DNA from 2 places in the Streptomyces sp. NPDC090119 genome. Region 1 is predicted to be linked to the other one. Evidence: predicted binding sites of a transcription regulator. Region 1 holds the regulator's gene; the other holds the start of a gene.
The links. Region 1 encodes HspR, which represses chaperone genes until heat shock. Its sites were predicted from a motif close to TTGAGNNNNNNNNNCTCAA; they were not measured.

Region 1 (6,188 bases):
ACAAGGGCGTGAACCCGGACGAGGTCGTCGCCATCGGTGCCGCCCTCCAGGCCGGTGTCCTCAAGGGCGAGGTCAAGGACGTCCTGCTCCTCGACGTCACCCCGCTGTCCCTCGGTATCGAGACCAAGGGCGGCATCATGACCAAGCTCATCGAGCGGAACACGACGATCCCGACCAAGCGGTCCGAGATCTTCACCACCGCCGAGGACAACCAGCCCTCCGTGCAGATCCAGGTCTACCAGGGCGAGCGCGAGATCGCGGCGTACAACAAGAAGCTCGGGATGTTCGAGCTGACCGGTCTGCCGCCCGCCCCGCGCGGTGTCCCGCAGATCGAGGTCGCCTTCGACATCGACGCCAACGGCATCATGCACGTGACCGCGAAGGACCTCGGCACGGGCAAGGAGCAGAAGATGACCGTCACCGGTGGCTCCTCGCTGCCGAAGGACGAGGTCGACCGCATGCGCCAGGAGGCCGAGAAGTACGCGGAGGAGGACCACGCCCGCCGCGAGGCCGCCGAGTCCCGCAACCAGGGCGAGCAGCTCGTCTACCAGACCGAGAAGTTCCTCAAGGACAACGAGGACAAGGTCCCGGGCGAGATCAAGACCGAGGTCGAGGAGGCTGTCGCCGAGCTGAAGGAGAAGCTCAAGGGCGAGTCCGCCGAGGGCGACAACTCTGCCGAGATCCGCACGGCCACCGAGAAGGTCGCCGCCGTCTCGCAGAAGCTCGGCCAGGCCATGTACGCCGACGCCCAGGGCGCCCAGGCCGCCGGCGGTCCCTCCGCCGACGCCGGTGACGCCAAGGACGACGACGTCGTGGACGCCGAGATCGTCGACGACGAGCGCAAGGACGGTGCCGCGTGACGGAGGAGACTCCGGGCTTCGAGGAGAAGCCCGACGTCCCCTCCGGCGCGGACCCCGACGACGCCGAGCCGAAGGCCGCCTCCGAGGAGGAGGCGGCCCCGGCTGGGGACGCAAGCGCAGATGTGGCCCTGGTGGCCCAGCTGGACCAGGCACGCACGGCGCTCGGTGAGCGCACGGCGGACCTCCAGCGGCTCCAGGCCGAGTTCCAGAACTACCGCCGCCGTGTCGAGCGCGACCGCGTCGCGGTCAAGGAGGTCGCCGTCGCGAACCTCCTGACCGAGCTGCTGCCCGTGCTGGACGACATCGGCCGCGCGCGGGAACACGGCGAACTGGTCGGCGGCTTCAAGTCGGTGGCCGAGTCGATGGAGTCCGTGGCGGCCAAGATGGGCCTCACGCAGTTCGGCAAGGAGGGCGAGCCCTTCGACCCGACGATCCACGAAGCCCTGATGCACTCCTACGCGCCCGACGTCACCGAGACGACGTGCGTGGCCATCCTCCAGCCCGGTTACCGCATCGGTGAGCGCACCATCCGCCCCGCGCGGGTGGCCGTCGCCGAGCCGCAGCCCGGCGCGCAGACCGTCCAGGCGGAGGAGGCCGAGGAGAGCGCGGCCGACGACAAGGAGAACGGTGGCCCGGAGGAGGGCTGACGTAATCACCGAGATCACGCAGGACCGGAAGGAGGGACGTCGGGGATGAGCACCAAGGACTTCATCGAGAAGGACTTCTACAAGGTCCTCGGCGTCCCCAAGGACGCCACCGAGGCGGAGATCAAGAAGGCGTACCGGAAGCTCGCCCGCGAGTTCCACCCGGACGCCAACAAGGGCAACACCCGCGCCGAGGAGCGCTTCAAGGAGATCTCCGAGGCGAACGACGTCCTCGGCGACCCCAAGAAGCGCAAGGAGTACGACGACGCGCGCGCCCTGTTCGGCAACGGCGGTTTCCGGCCGGGGCCGGGCGCGGCGGGCGGCGGGCAGTTCAACTTCGACCTCGGCGACCTCTTCGGCGGTGCGGGCGGGGCGGGCGGCGCGCAGAGCGGCAGCTTCGGCGGCGGCATCGGTGATGTCTTCGGCGGCCTGTTCAACCGGGGCGGCGCGGGTACCACCCGTACCCAGCCGCGCCGGGGGCAGGACGTCGACACCGAGGTGACGCTCAGCTTCACCGAGGCGATCGAGGGCGCGACCGTACCGCTCCGGATGACCTCCCAGGCGCCCTGCAAGGCGTGTTCGGGCACCGGCGACAAGAACGGCACGCCGCGGGTGTGCCCGACCTGCGTCGGCACCGGACAGGTCGCGCGGGGTTCGGGCGGCGGCTTCTCGCTCACCGACCCGTGCCCCGACTGCAAGGGCCGCGGCCTGATCGCCGAGCACCCCTGCACCGAGTGCAGCGGCAGCGGCCGGGCCAAGTCCTCGCGCACCATGCAGGTCCGCATCCCGGCGGGTGTCACCGACGGGCAGCGCATCCGGCTGCGCGGCAAGGGCGCGCCCGGCGAGCGCGGCGGCCCGGCGGGCGACCTGTACGTCACCGTCCATGTCGGCGAGCACCGGGTGTTCGGCCGCAAGGGCGACAACCTCACCGTCACCGTCCCGGTGACGTTCGCCGAGGCTGCCCTCGGCGGCGAGGTGCGGGTACCCACCCTCGGCGGGTCCCCGGTCACCCTGAAGCTGCCGCCCGGCACGCCCAACGGCCGCACCATGCGGGCGCGGGGCAAGGGCGCGGCGCGCAAGGACGGCAGCCATGGTGATCTGCTGATCACCGTGGAGGTGAGTGTCCCCAAGGACCTCTCGGGGAAGGCTCGTGACGCGCTCGAGGCGTATCGAGAGGCGACCGCGGACGAGGACCCGCGGGCGGAGCTGTTCGAGGCCGCGAAGGGAGAATGAGCCCGATGGACACACCCGGTCGTCGGCGCAACCCGTACGAGCTGACCGAGGAGACCCCGGTCTACGTCATCTCGGTCGCCGCGCAGCTCTCCGGACTCCATCCGCAGACGCTCCGGCAGTACGACCGCCTCGGTCTGGTCTCCCCGGACCGCACGGCGGGGCGTGGGCGGCGCTATTCGGCCCGTGACATCGAACTGCTCCGCCAGGTGCAGCAGTTGTCGCAGGACGAGGGCATCAACCTGGCCGGCATCAAGCGCATCATCGAGCTGGAGAACCACGTCGCGGCTCTCCAGTCCCGGGTCGCGGAGCTGGAATCGGCCCTGGACGGCGCGGCGGCGACGATGCGTCAGCGCGAGGCCGCGGTGCACGCGTCCTACCGGCGCGACCTGGTCCCGTACCAGGAGGTCCAGCAGACCAGCGCGCTGGTGGTGTGGCGGCCCAAGCGGCAGCAGTCCGCGGACTGACGGGACGTATCCGAGCGCTTTCGAAAGGGCCGGGAGGCACAAGCCTCCCGGCCCTTTCGGGTTTTCACAGCCTGGCTGACTTCATTCGACCGTGTGTACGTAACGGGCGGGACGGGCGGGGAGGGTGTGAAGCATGTTTACAGAGGGTCGCGCAAGGCTCCGCCATGTCTTCACTTCCTGAACGCTGCGTGGTGTTGCCATCTCGTTAAGTTGTTTTGCTTGACGCCATGGGGCGCCTGCAAGTTGTCTTTTCAGACACCTGGGTCGCGCACGCAGCACCCCGTCGGAACGCACCTGAAGTGAGCCCTCGAATGCGTCGTATCGCCATGTCCGTGGCCGCCGTCTCCACGATGGTCCTCCCGCTCGCCGGCTGCGGCGTCCTGAACTCGGCGGGTGACGACGCGAGCGCGAGCCCGACCATGGGCGACCAGGTCACCGTCGGCCTGCTGCTCCCGGAGAAGGCCAACACCCGCTACGACAAGTTCGACTACCCGATCATCAAGAGCCAGGTGTCCGAACTGACCCACAAGAAGGGGAAGGTCGAGTACGCCAACGCCGACGCGGACGCCGGTCAGCAGGCCGACCAGATGCAGCGGATGATCGACGAGAAGGTCAACGTCATCCTGCTGGACGCGGTCGACTCGCACGCCATCGCCTCCACGGTGAAGAAGGCCAAGGACGCGGGCATCCCGGTCATCGCCTACGACCGGCTGGCCGAGGGCCCGATCGACGCGTACATCTCCTTCGACAACGAGCTGGTCGGCCAGGTGCAGGCCCGGTCGCTGCTGGAGCGGCTGGGCTCGGGCGCCGGGCTCTCCGACAAGATCGTGATGATGAACGGCTCGCCCACCGACCCCAACGCCAAGCAGTTCAAGGAGGGCGCGCTCTCCGAGCTCAACGGCAAGGTGACGATCGCGGACAGCTTCGACACCAAGGACTGGAAGCCGGAGAACGCCGAGGCCAACATGACCGAGGCGATCGGCAAGATAGGCAAGGCCGACATCGCGGCCGTCTACTCCGCCAACGACGGCATGGCGGCCGGGGTCATCAAGGCCCTCAAGAAGGCCGGGGTCACCACCATGCCCCCGATCACCGGCCAGGACGCCGAACTCGACGCCGTGCAGCGCATCCTGGCGGGCCAGCAGTACATGAGCGTCTACAAGTCCTACCCGGACGAGGCCGAGGCCGCCGCGCAGATGGCCGTCGCCAAGGTGCAGGGCAAGGACATCCAGTTCGACGCCCTCACCCAGGACCGCATCGACAGCCCCACCGACAAGCAGATCCCGGCCAAGCTGGTCCAGGTGAGCGCGCTGACCAAGAGCAAGATCAAGGACACGGTCGTCGCGGACGGCATCTACTCGGTCGACGACATCTGCACGGCCGACTACAAGGCGGCCTGCGCGGCCGTCGGCCTGCGCTGACACCGCACGGCACGGCCGGGGCACGGCCCCGGGCCACCTGAGGGAGGCGGCCCCGCCGACGGCGGGACCGCCTCCCTCTTTCCCGCCCCGGCCGCCCCCGGCGATCCGGGCATACCGGTGTGTCGCGGCCCGCGGGGCGCGGGGAGCCGTGTTGCGGAGGCGGGCGGGGCCGCGCATAGTTGCGCTGCGAAGTGGCGGCGACCGGGGGTGGAATGGGCGATGGCCGGGCACGCGACGGAGAGACATCCCCATGGTGCCGACCGGCTGTGCGGGCCGGGGGACCGCGTGTACTCCCGCGCGGTGCGCCGGGGCCGGGTGCCGCGCGCCGAGGCCGAGCCGGTGCCCTGCCTGCTGGACCTGGCCCTGTTGCATCCCGACCCCGACGACATGGAATGGCTGGTCCCCACCTCCCCGCAGGAGGTGATGACCCGGCTGCTGCGCGGGGTCTACGACGAGGTCACCCAGAGCCAGCGCCGGATGGGCTCGGCGGTCGCCGCGTTCGACTGGTACGCCGGACTCGGCCGTCAACTGCCCGACCTCTCACCGCCGGGTGAAGGCACCGCGATCCGGGTGCTGGACGGGCTCACCCGTATCCAGGCCGCGATGGACGAGGCCACCGAGGCGTGCGCGACCGAGGTGCTGACCGTGCAGCCCGGCGGCATCCGGCGCGAGGCGGAGCTGACCGAGGGCCTGCACCGGGCGCTGGAACTGCGCGGCCGGGGCGTCCGGATGCGCGACCTGTACACCCATGTCGCCCGGCACGGCCAGGGGTTGCTCAACTACCTGGAGCTGATGGGCGACGCGGTGGAGGCCCGCACCCTGGACGAGGTCATCGACCGGCTCATCCTCTTCGACCGCACGGTCGCCTTCATCCCCGCCAACACCGACCGCACCATGGCCCTGGAGCTGCGCCACCCGGCGTTGGTGGAATACCTGGTGACGGTCTTCGAGCGGCTGTGGCGGCTGGCGATCCCGCTCACCGCCCCGCTGCCCGACACCGGCATCGAGGGCATCTCGCACCGGGAACGCGCCATCGCCGCGCTGCTCGCCGAGGGCCACCAGGACGCGGTGATCGCCGAGCGGCTCGGCATCAGCGTGCGCACCTGCCGCGCGCACATAGCCCGGCTCTCGGAGACCCTGGGCGCGACCAGCCGTACCCAACTCGGCGTCCGCATCGCCCAGGTGGGTCTGGACGGCCCGTCGCACGGACCGGCGGCGACCCCGGCCCGACCCGAACTGCGCGCCTAACCCTCCTCGTTGAGGATGCCGGAGCGGGCGATGAGGTAGCCGAGCTGAGCCCGGCTGCCGCTGCCCAGCAAGGTGGCCAGCTTGGCGATGTGGGCCCGGCAGGTGCGGACGTTCATCCCGAGACGGCGCGCGATGGCCTCGTCGACATGGCCCTCCACCAGGAGCTTGGCGATGGAGTGCTGGACGTCGGTGAGGCCGTCCGGCGCGGTCTCGTAGGGCGTGCCGGCGCTCAGCGGGACCGCGCGGCTCCACATGAACTCGAAGACCTTGACGAGGTAGCGCACCAGGCCGGGGTGGCGCAGCTCCAGGGCGACCTGG
Region 2 (6,188 bases), on a different contig from region 1:
CCGAGGTGCGCTCGCTGGTGGCACTGACCGACGGCGCGGCCCGCTGGACGGAGAAGTTCCACGAGGGCGACTGGACGGCCCTGTTCGACCTGGTCGCCAAGGAGGGCACCCGCGCCCTGGTGGACCGGGTGCGGGAACTGGAGCTGGGGGACCGGGAGGAGCGGGCGTTCCTGGGCCGCAGCAAGACGCACGACGACGCGACAGCGGTCCACGTGGAGCTATGAGGGCGCGTCCGGAAGCGGCTACTTCTCCGCGATGCCGTTCAACTCGTGCAGCAGCCGCGCGAGTTCGGCGACCTCGCGGCGGTCCCAGTGGGCGAGCTGGCTGACGTAGCGGGCGCGGCGGGCCTCTCTGACCTGGCCCACCCGGCCCCGGCCCTCGTCGGTGAGGGTGACCAGCCAGGCGCGGCCGTCGGCCGGATCGGGCTCGCGGGCGATCAGCCCGAGGTCCTCGAGCGCGCGCAGCTGACGGGACATGGTGGCCTTGCCGACGCCGATGTAGGCGGCCAGGTCGGTGGCCCGCTGGGCGCCCTGCTCGTCGAGCCTGATGAGCAGGCCGTACGCGGCCGGTTCCAGGTCGGGGTGGACCTCGCGGGCCATCTCGCCCTGGTTGGCCCGCGCCCGCCGCAGCAGCACCGTCAGTTCGCGTTCCAGTGCCAGGAATTCCTGGTCGACACAGCGCGGCGCCACGGGTGCGGCGCCGCCGCCCGTACCGTTGTTCCCGTCCTCGTGCACCTCAGTACCCCTGCCCGGTTTCGCGTCTGAAATTTTCTGCCGGACCCCGTCATCGCCGCAGCTCGGTCAGTATTTCGCAGGCGTAGACCAACGGCGGCATCCGGACCCCCTTCCCACCCCCGTATCTACGTGCGTAGCTTCTTGGACGGGCCCCTTTGGGCGGCCCCACGCAACAGGCTCGTCGGTCATTTCTGGTCCCCCACCTTTCTCCCGGAAGGCCACGCCATGCCCGTGCACAGACCCGGCCCCGCCCGCCCGCGCACGTTCGCCGTCCTGCTCACGGCCCTGCTCGGCGCGCTCTCGCTCGTGTTCGGTACCGCTCCCGCCCAGGCCGCGCCCCACCGCGGTGACGCCTACCTAGGTATCGGCGTCCTCTCCCACGACGGCCGCTCCGGTGCTCCCGCGGGCACCCGGGCCGCCCAGACCGAGGGCGTCGACGTCTCCGGCCACCAGGGCGACGTCGACTGGGCCACGCTGTGGAACAGCGGTGTGCGCTGGGCCTACACGAAGGCCACGGAGGGCACCTACTACACCAACCCGTCCTTCGCCCAGCAGTACAACGGCTCCTACGGCGTGGGCATGATCCGGGGCGCGTACCACTTCGCCACCCCGGACACCACGAGCGGCGCGGTGCAGGCCAACTACTTCGTGGACCACGGCGGCGGCTGGTCGCGGGACGGGCGGACGCTGCCCGGCGTGCTGGACATCGAGTGGAACCCGTACGGCGACGCCTGTTACGGCATGGCCGGGGCCGCGATGACCAACTGGATCGCGGACTTCCTGAACACCTACCGGGCGCGCACCGGCCGGGACGCGGTGATCTACACGGCGACGAGCTGGTGGACCCAGTGCACCGGCAACACCGCCGCCTTCGGCGCGGTCAACCCGCTGTGGATCGCCCGGTACGCCACCGCGCCGGGCACGCTGCCCGCGGGCTGGGGCGTGCAGACGATGTGGCAGTACACCTCCTCCGGCCCGACGGTCGGCGACCACGACCGGTTCAACGGCGCCCTGGACCGGGTGCAGGCGCTGGCCAACGGATAGGAGCACGAGGAAAGGCCCGAGCCCCCCTTCTTCCAGGGGGACTCGGGCCTTCGCCCTGCCTCAGGCCGCGGCCGGGACCTCCGCCACGGTGGCGGCGGGCGCGAGGGCCAGCTCCAGCACCTGACGGACGTCGGTCACGGCGTGCACTTCGAGCTTCTCCAGCACCTCGGCCGGGACGTCGTCCAGGTCGGCCTCGTTGCGCTTGGGGATGATCACGGTGGTCACCCCGGCGCGGTGCGCGGCGAGCAGCTTCTGCTTCACCCCGCCGATCGGCAGCACCCGCCCGGTCAGCGAGACCTCACCGGTCATCGCCACGTCCGTGCGGACCAGCCGGCCGGAGAGCAGGGACGCGAGCGCGGTCGTCATGGTGATGCCCGCGCTCGGCCCGTCCTTGGGGACCGCGCCCGCCGGGAAGTGGATGTGCGCCCCCCGGTCCTTCAGGTCGGCCACCGGCAGCTCCAGCTCCGCGCCGTGACTGCGCAGGAAGCTCAGCGCGATCTGCGCCGACTCCTTCATCACGTCACCGAGCTGCCCGGTCAGGGTCAGCCCCGCCGCGCCCGTCTCCGGGTCGGCGAGCGATGCCTCGACGTACAGCACGTCGCCGCCCGCCCCGGTGACCGCGAGCCCGGTCGCCACACCGGGTACGGCAGTACGGCGCTCGGCCGGGTCCTGCGCGGACTCGGGAACGTGGTGCGGACGCCCGACCAGGCCGCGCAGATCCTCCTCGCGGACGGTGAACGGCAGCTCCCGCTCGCCCAGTTCGTGCTGGGCCGCGACCTTGCGCAGCAGCCGGGCCACGGTCCGCTCCAGGGTGCGCACGCCCGCCTCACGGGTGTACTCCCCCGCGAGCTTGCGCAGCGCGCCCTCGTCGATCACGACCTCCTCGCCGGTCAGACCGGCGCGCTCCAGCTGGCGCGGGAGCAGGTGGTCGCGGGCGATGACGACCTTCTCGTCCTCGGTGTAGCCGTCGAGCCGGACGATCTCCATCCGGTCGGCCAAGGCCTCCGGGATCGCCTCCAGGACGTTGGCGGTGGCGAGGAAGACCACGTCGGACAGGTCGAGTTCGACCTCCAGGTAGTGGTCGCGGAAGGTGTGGTTCTGCGCCGGGTCCAGCACTTCGAGCAGGGCGGCGGCCGGGTCGCCCCGGTAGTCCGAGCCGACCTTGTCGATCTCGTCGAGCAGCACGACCGGGTTCATCGACCCGGCCTCCTTGACGGCGCGGACGATACGGCCGGGCAGCGCGCCGACGTAGGTGCGCCGGTGGCCCCGGATCTCCGCCTCGTCGCGGACACCGCCGAGCGCGACCCGGACGAACTTCCGCCCCATCGCGTGCGCCACCGATTCGCCGAGGCTGGTCTTGCCGACGCCGGGCGGTCCGACCAGCGCGAGCACGGCACCGCCGCGCCGCCCGCCGATGACACCGAGGCCACGCTCGTCGCGCCGCTTGCGCACCGCCAGGTACTCGGTGATGCGTGCCTTCACGTCGTCCAGTCCGGCGTGCTCGGCGTCCAGGATCTCCTTGGCGCCCTGGATGTCGTAGGCGTCCTCGGTCCGCTCGTTCCACGGCAGTTCCAGGACGGTGTCCAGCCAGGTCCTGATCCAGGAGCCCTCGGGCGACTGGTCGGAGGAGCGCTCCAGCTTGTCCACTTCCTTGAGCGCGGCCTCGCGGACGTGCCCGGGCAGGTCGGCGGCCTCAACGCGGGCGCGGTAGTCGTCGGACTCCTCGGCCGCGTCCGGGCCGTCGCCGTTCAGCTCGCGCAGCTCCTTGCGGACCGCTTCGAGCTGGCGGCGCAGCAGGAACTCGCGCTGCTGCTTGTCGACGCCCTCCTGGACGTCCTTGGCGATGGTCTCGGCCACGTCCTGCTCGGCGAGGTGGTCGCGGAGCTGCTGGGTGGCGAGCTTCAGGCGGGCCACCGGGTCGGTGGTCTCCAGCAGCGCGGTCTTCTGGTCGGTGGTGAGGAACGGCGAGTAACCGGAGTTGTCGGCGAGCGCGGAGACGTCGTCGATGGCCTGGACCCGGTCCACGACCTGCCAGGCGCCGCGCTTGCGCAGCCAGGTGGTGGCCAGCGCCTTGTACTCCTTGACCAGGTCGGTGACCTGGCCGGGCAGGGGCTCCGGCACGGTCTCCGCGACCTTGGCGCCCTCCACCCACAGGGCGGCGCCGGGGCCGGTGGTGCCCTGGCCGATGCGCACCCGGTCGCGCCCCTTCACCAGGGCGCCGGGGTCGCCGTCGGCGAGTCTGCCGACCTGCTCGACGGTGCCGAGCACGCCGGTCCTCGCGTAGGTGCCGTCGATGCGCGGGACCAGCAGCACCTTCGGCTTGCCGGACTCCGTGCGCGCGGCGGACTGGGCGGCCTCCACGGCGGCCCGGACCTCGGCGTCGCTCAGATCCAGCGGAACGACCATGCCGGGCAGCACGACCTCGTCGTCGAGCGGCAGCACGGGCAGAACGAGCGTGAACTCCATGGACTCACCCGACTCATCAGGCATGATCTCCCCTTTGTCAGTCAACTTGAGCAACACTGACTCAACTCAATGCACTGATCTCAATGCGCCGGGGCGGTTGAATGTTCCCCGAACATCGTTCGCTCTGGGCGAACGAAGACTTCCGCGGCGAGCGGGGCAGGATGTCGGCATGACTGCCACGCACGACGACCCCGTGGAGCCCGTCGTCCTGGACCGGCGCGAGGGTCCGTACGGCGAGGTGGTGCTGCGCCGGAGCGGGGAGCTGCTCCAGATCATCGCCAACGGGTGCTTCCTGATGGACACTTCGGACGGCCGCTCGGAGCGGCTGCTGGTGGACGCGGCGCGGGACGCGCTGGACGGGCGCCCGGCGCCGGAGGTGCTGATCGGCGGGCTCGGCGTGGGCTTCTCCCTGGCGCACGCGGCCGCCGACCCCCGCTGGGGGCGGATCGCCGTGGTCGAGCGCGAGCCCGCCGTCGTCGACTGGCACCGCGGCGGCCCGCTGGCCGGGATCTCCGCCGACGCCCTGGCCGACCCGCGCACGCGCGTCGTGGAGGCGGATCTCGTCACTTACGTCAATGAGACATCGGACACGTTCGACGCGCTGTGCCTCGACATCGACAACGGCCCCGGCTGGACCGTCACAGAGGGCAACGACAGCCTGTACACACCGGACGGACTCGCCGCCTGCGCAAGGGTGTTGAGGCCCGGCGGGGTACTGGCGACGTGGTCCGCGCAGCCCTCTCCGGAATTTGAAGGAACCTTGCGGAATGCCGGTTTCCGGCAGGTGCGTACCGAAGAGGTCCCCGTTGCCCGTGGCGTTCCCGACGTGGTCCACCTCGCCGTCCGACCTGGATAGCGATGGCCAGGCGTGTCCCCGTAATGTGCGGCGTGACGCGGATCATTCAAGCGTCAATCGCAGTCATGGGATCACCCCACGGATTCCGGAAAGCAACAGGGGCGGGCGATGGAGCAGACACACACCTCCCAGACCAGCGCGGCGACGACGTCTCAGGGCGCGCAGCGCCGGGTCCTGGTCGTAGAGGACGACCCCACGATCGTCGACGCCGTCGCGGCCCGGCTCCGTGCCGAGGGATTCCTCGTACAGACGGCCAGTGACGGACCGTCAGCGGTCGACACGGCCGAGGCATGGCAGCCGGATCTGCTGATCCTCGACATCATGCTGCCCGGCTTCGACGGCCTGGAGGTCTGCCGCCGGGTGCAGGCGTCCCGCCCGGTGCCGGTGATGATGCTCACCGCGCGCGACGACGAGACCGACATGCTGGTGGGTCTCGGGGTCGGCGCCGACGACTACATGACCAAGCCGTTCTCCATGCGGGAGCTGGCCGCGCGCGTGCACGTCCTGCTGCGCCGCATGGAGCGCGCCGCGCTCGCCGCGACCACGCCCCGCTCCGGGATACTCCGGCTCGGCGAGCTGGAGATCGACCACGCCCAGCGCCGGGTGCGGGTGAAGTCCGACGACGTGCACCTGACGCCCACCGAGTTCGACCTGCTGGTGTGCCTGGCCAACACCCCGCGCGCGGTGCTCTCCCGGGAGCAGCTGCTCGCCGAGGTGTGGGACTGGGCGGACGCCTCCGGCACCCGGACCGTGGACAGCCACATCAAGGCGCTGCGCCGGAAGATCGGCGCCGAGCGCATCCGCACGGTGCACGGGGTCGGTTACGCGCTGGAGACGCCGACGCCGTGAGTCTCGGACGGGAAGCGGGGCGCCGACGCGCCGGGGGCGGACCCTGGGGCGGCGTACGCCCGTTCTCGATCAAGACCAAGCTGGGCGCGCTGGTCGTCATCTCGGTGCTGATCACCACCGGTCTCTCCATGATCGCGGTGCACACCAAGACCGAGCTGCGCTTCATCACGGTCTTCTCGATGATCGCCACGCTGCTGATCACCCAGTTCGTGGCGCACTCGCTCACCGCGCCGCTGGAC

Region 2: the regulator HspR is predicted to act here: its motif matches at 4,291-4,309, upstream of lon (endopeptidase La).

What each region holds. Positions count from the first base shown of each region.
Region 1 covers NZ_JBIVDK010000005.1:262,466-268,653, reverse strand. The annotation lists gene dnaK (molecular chaperone DnaK) at 1-860, shown strand, start outside; gene grpE (nucleotide exchange factor GrpE) at 857-1,507, shown strand; gene dnaJ (molecular chaperone DnaJ) at 1,553-2,737, shown strand; gene ACIPPM_RS22775 (heat shock protein transcriptional repressor HspR) at 2,743-3,201, shown strand; gene ACIPPM_RS22770 (sugar ABC transporter substrate-binding protein) at 3,513-4,622, shown strand; gene ACIPPM_RS22765 (LuxR C-terminal-related transcriptional regulator) at 4,842-5,870, shown strand; gene ACIPPM_RS22760 (helix-turn-helix transcriptional regulator) at 5,867-6,188, opposite strand, start outside.
Region 2 covers NZ_JBIVDK010000003.1:323,295-329,482, forward strand. The annotation lists gene ACIPPM_RS14140 (hypothetical protein) at 1-224, shown strand, start outside; gene ACIPPM_RS14145 (MarR family winged helix-turn-helix transcriptional regulator) at 243-734, opposite strand; gene ACIPPM_RS14150 (lysozyme) at 960-1,778, shown strand; gene lon (endopeptidase La) at 1,839-4,268, opposite strand; gene ACIPPM_RS14160 (spermidine synthase) at 4,414-5,100, shown strand; gene ACIPPM_RS14165 (response regulator transcription factor) at 5,209-5,949, shown strand; gene ACIPPM_RS14170 (ATP-binding protein) at 5,946-6,188, shown strand, end outside.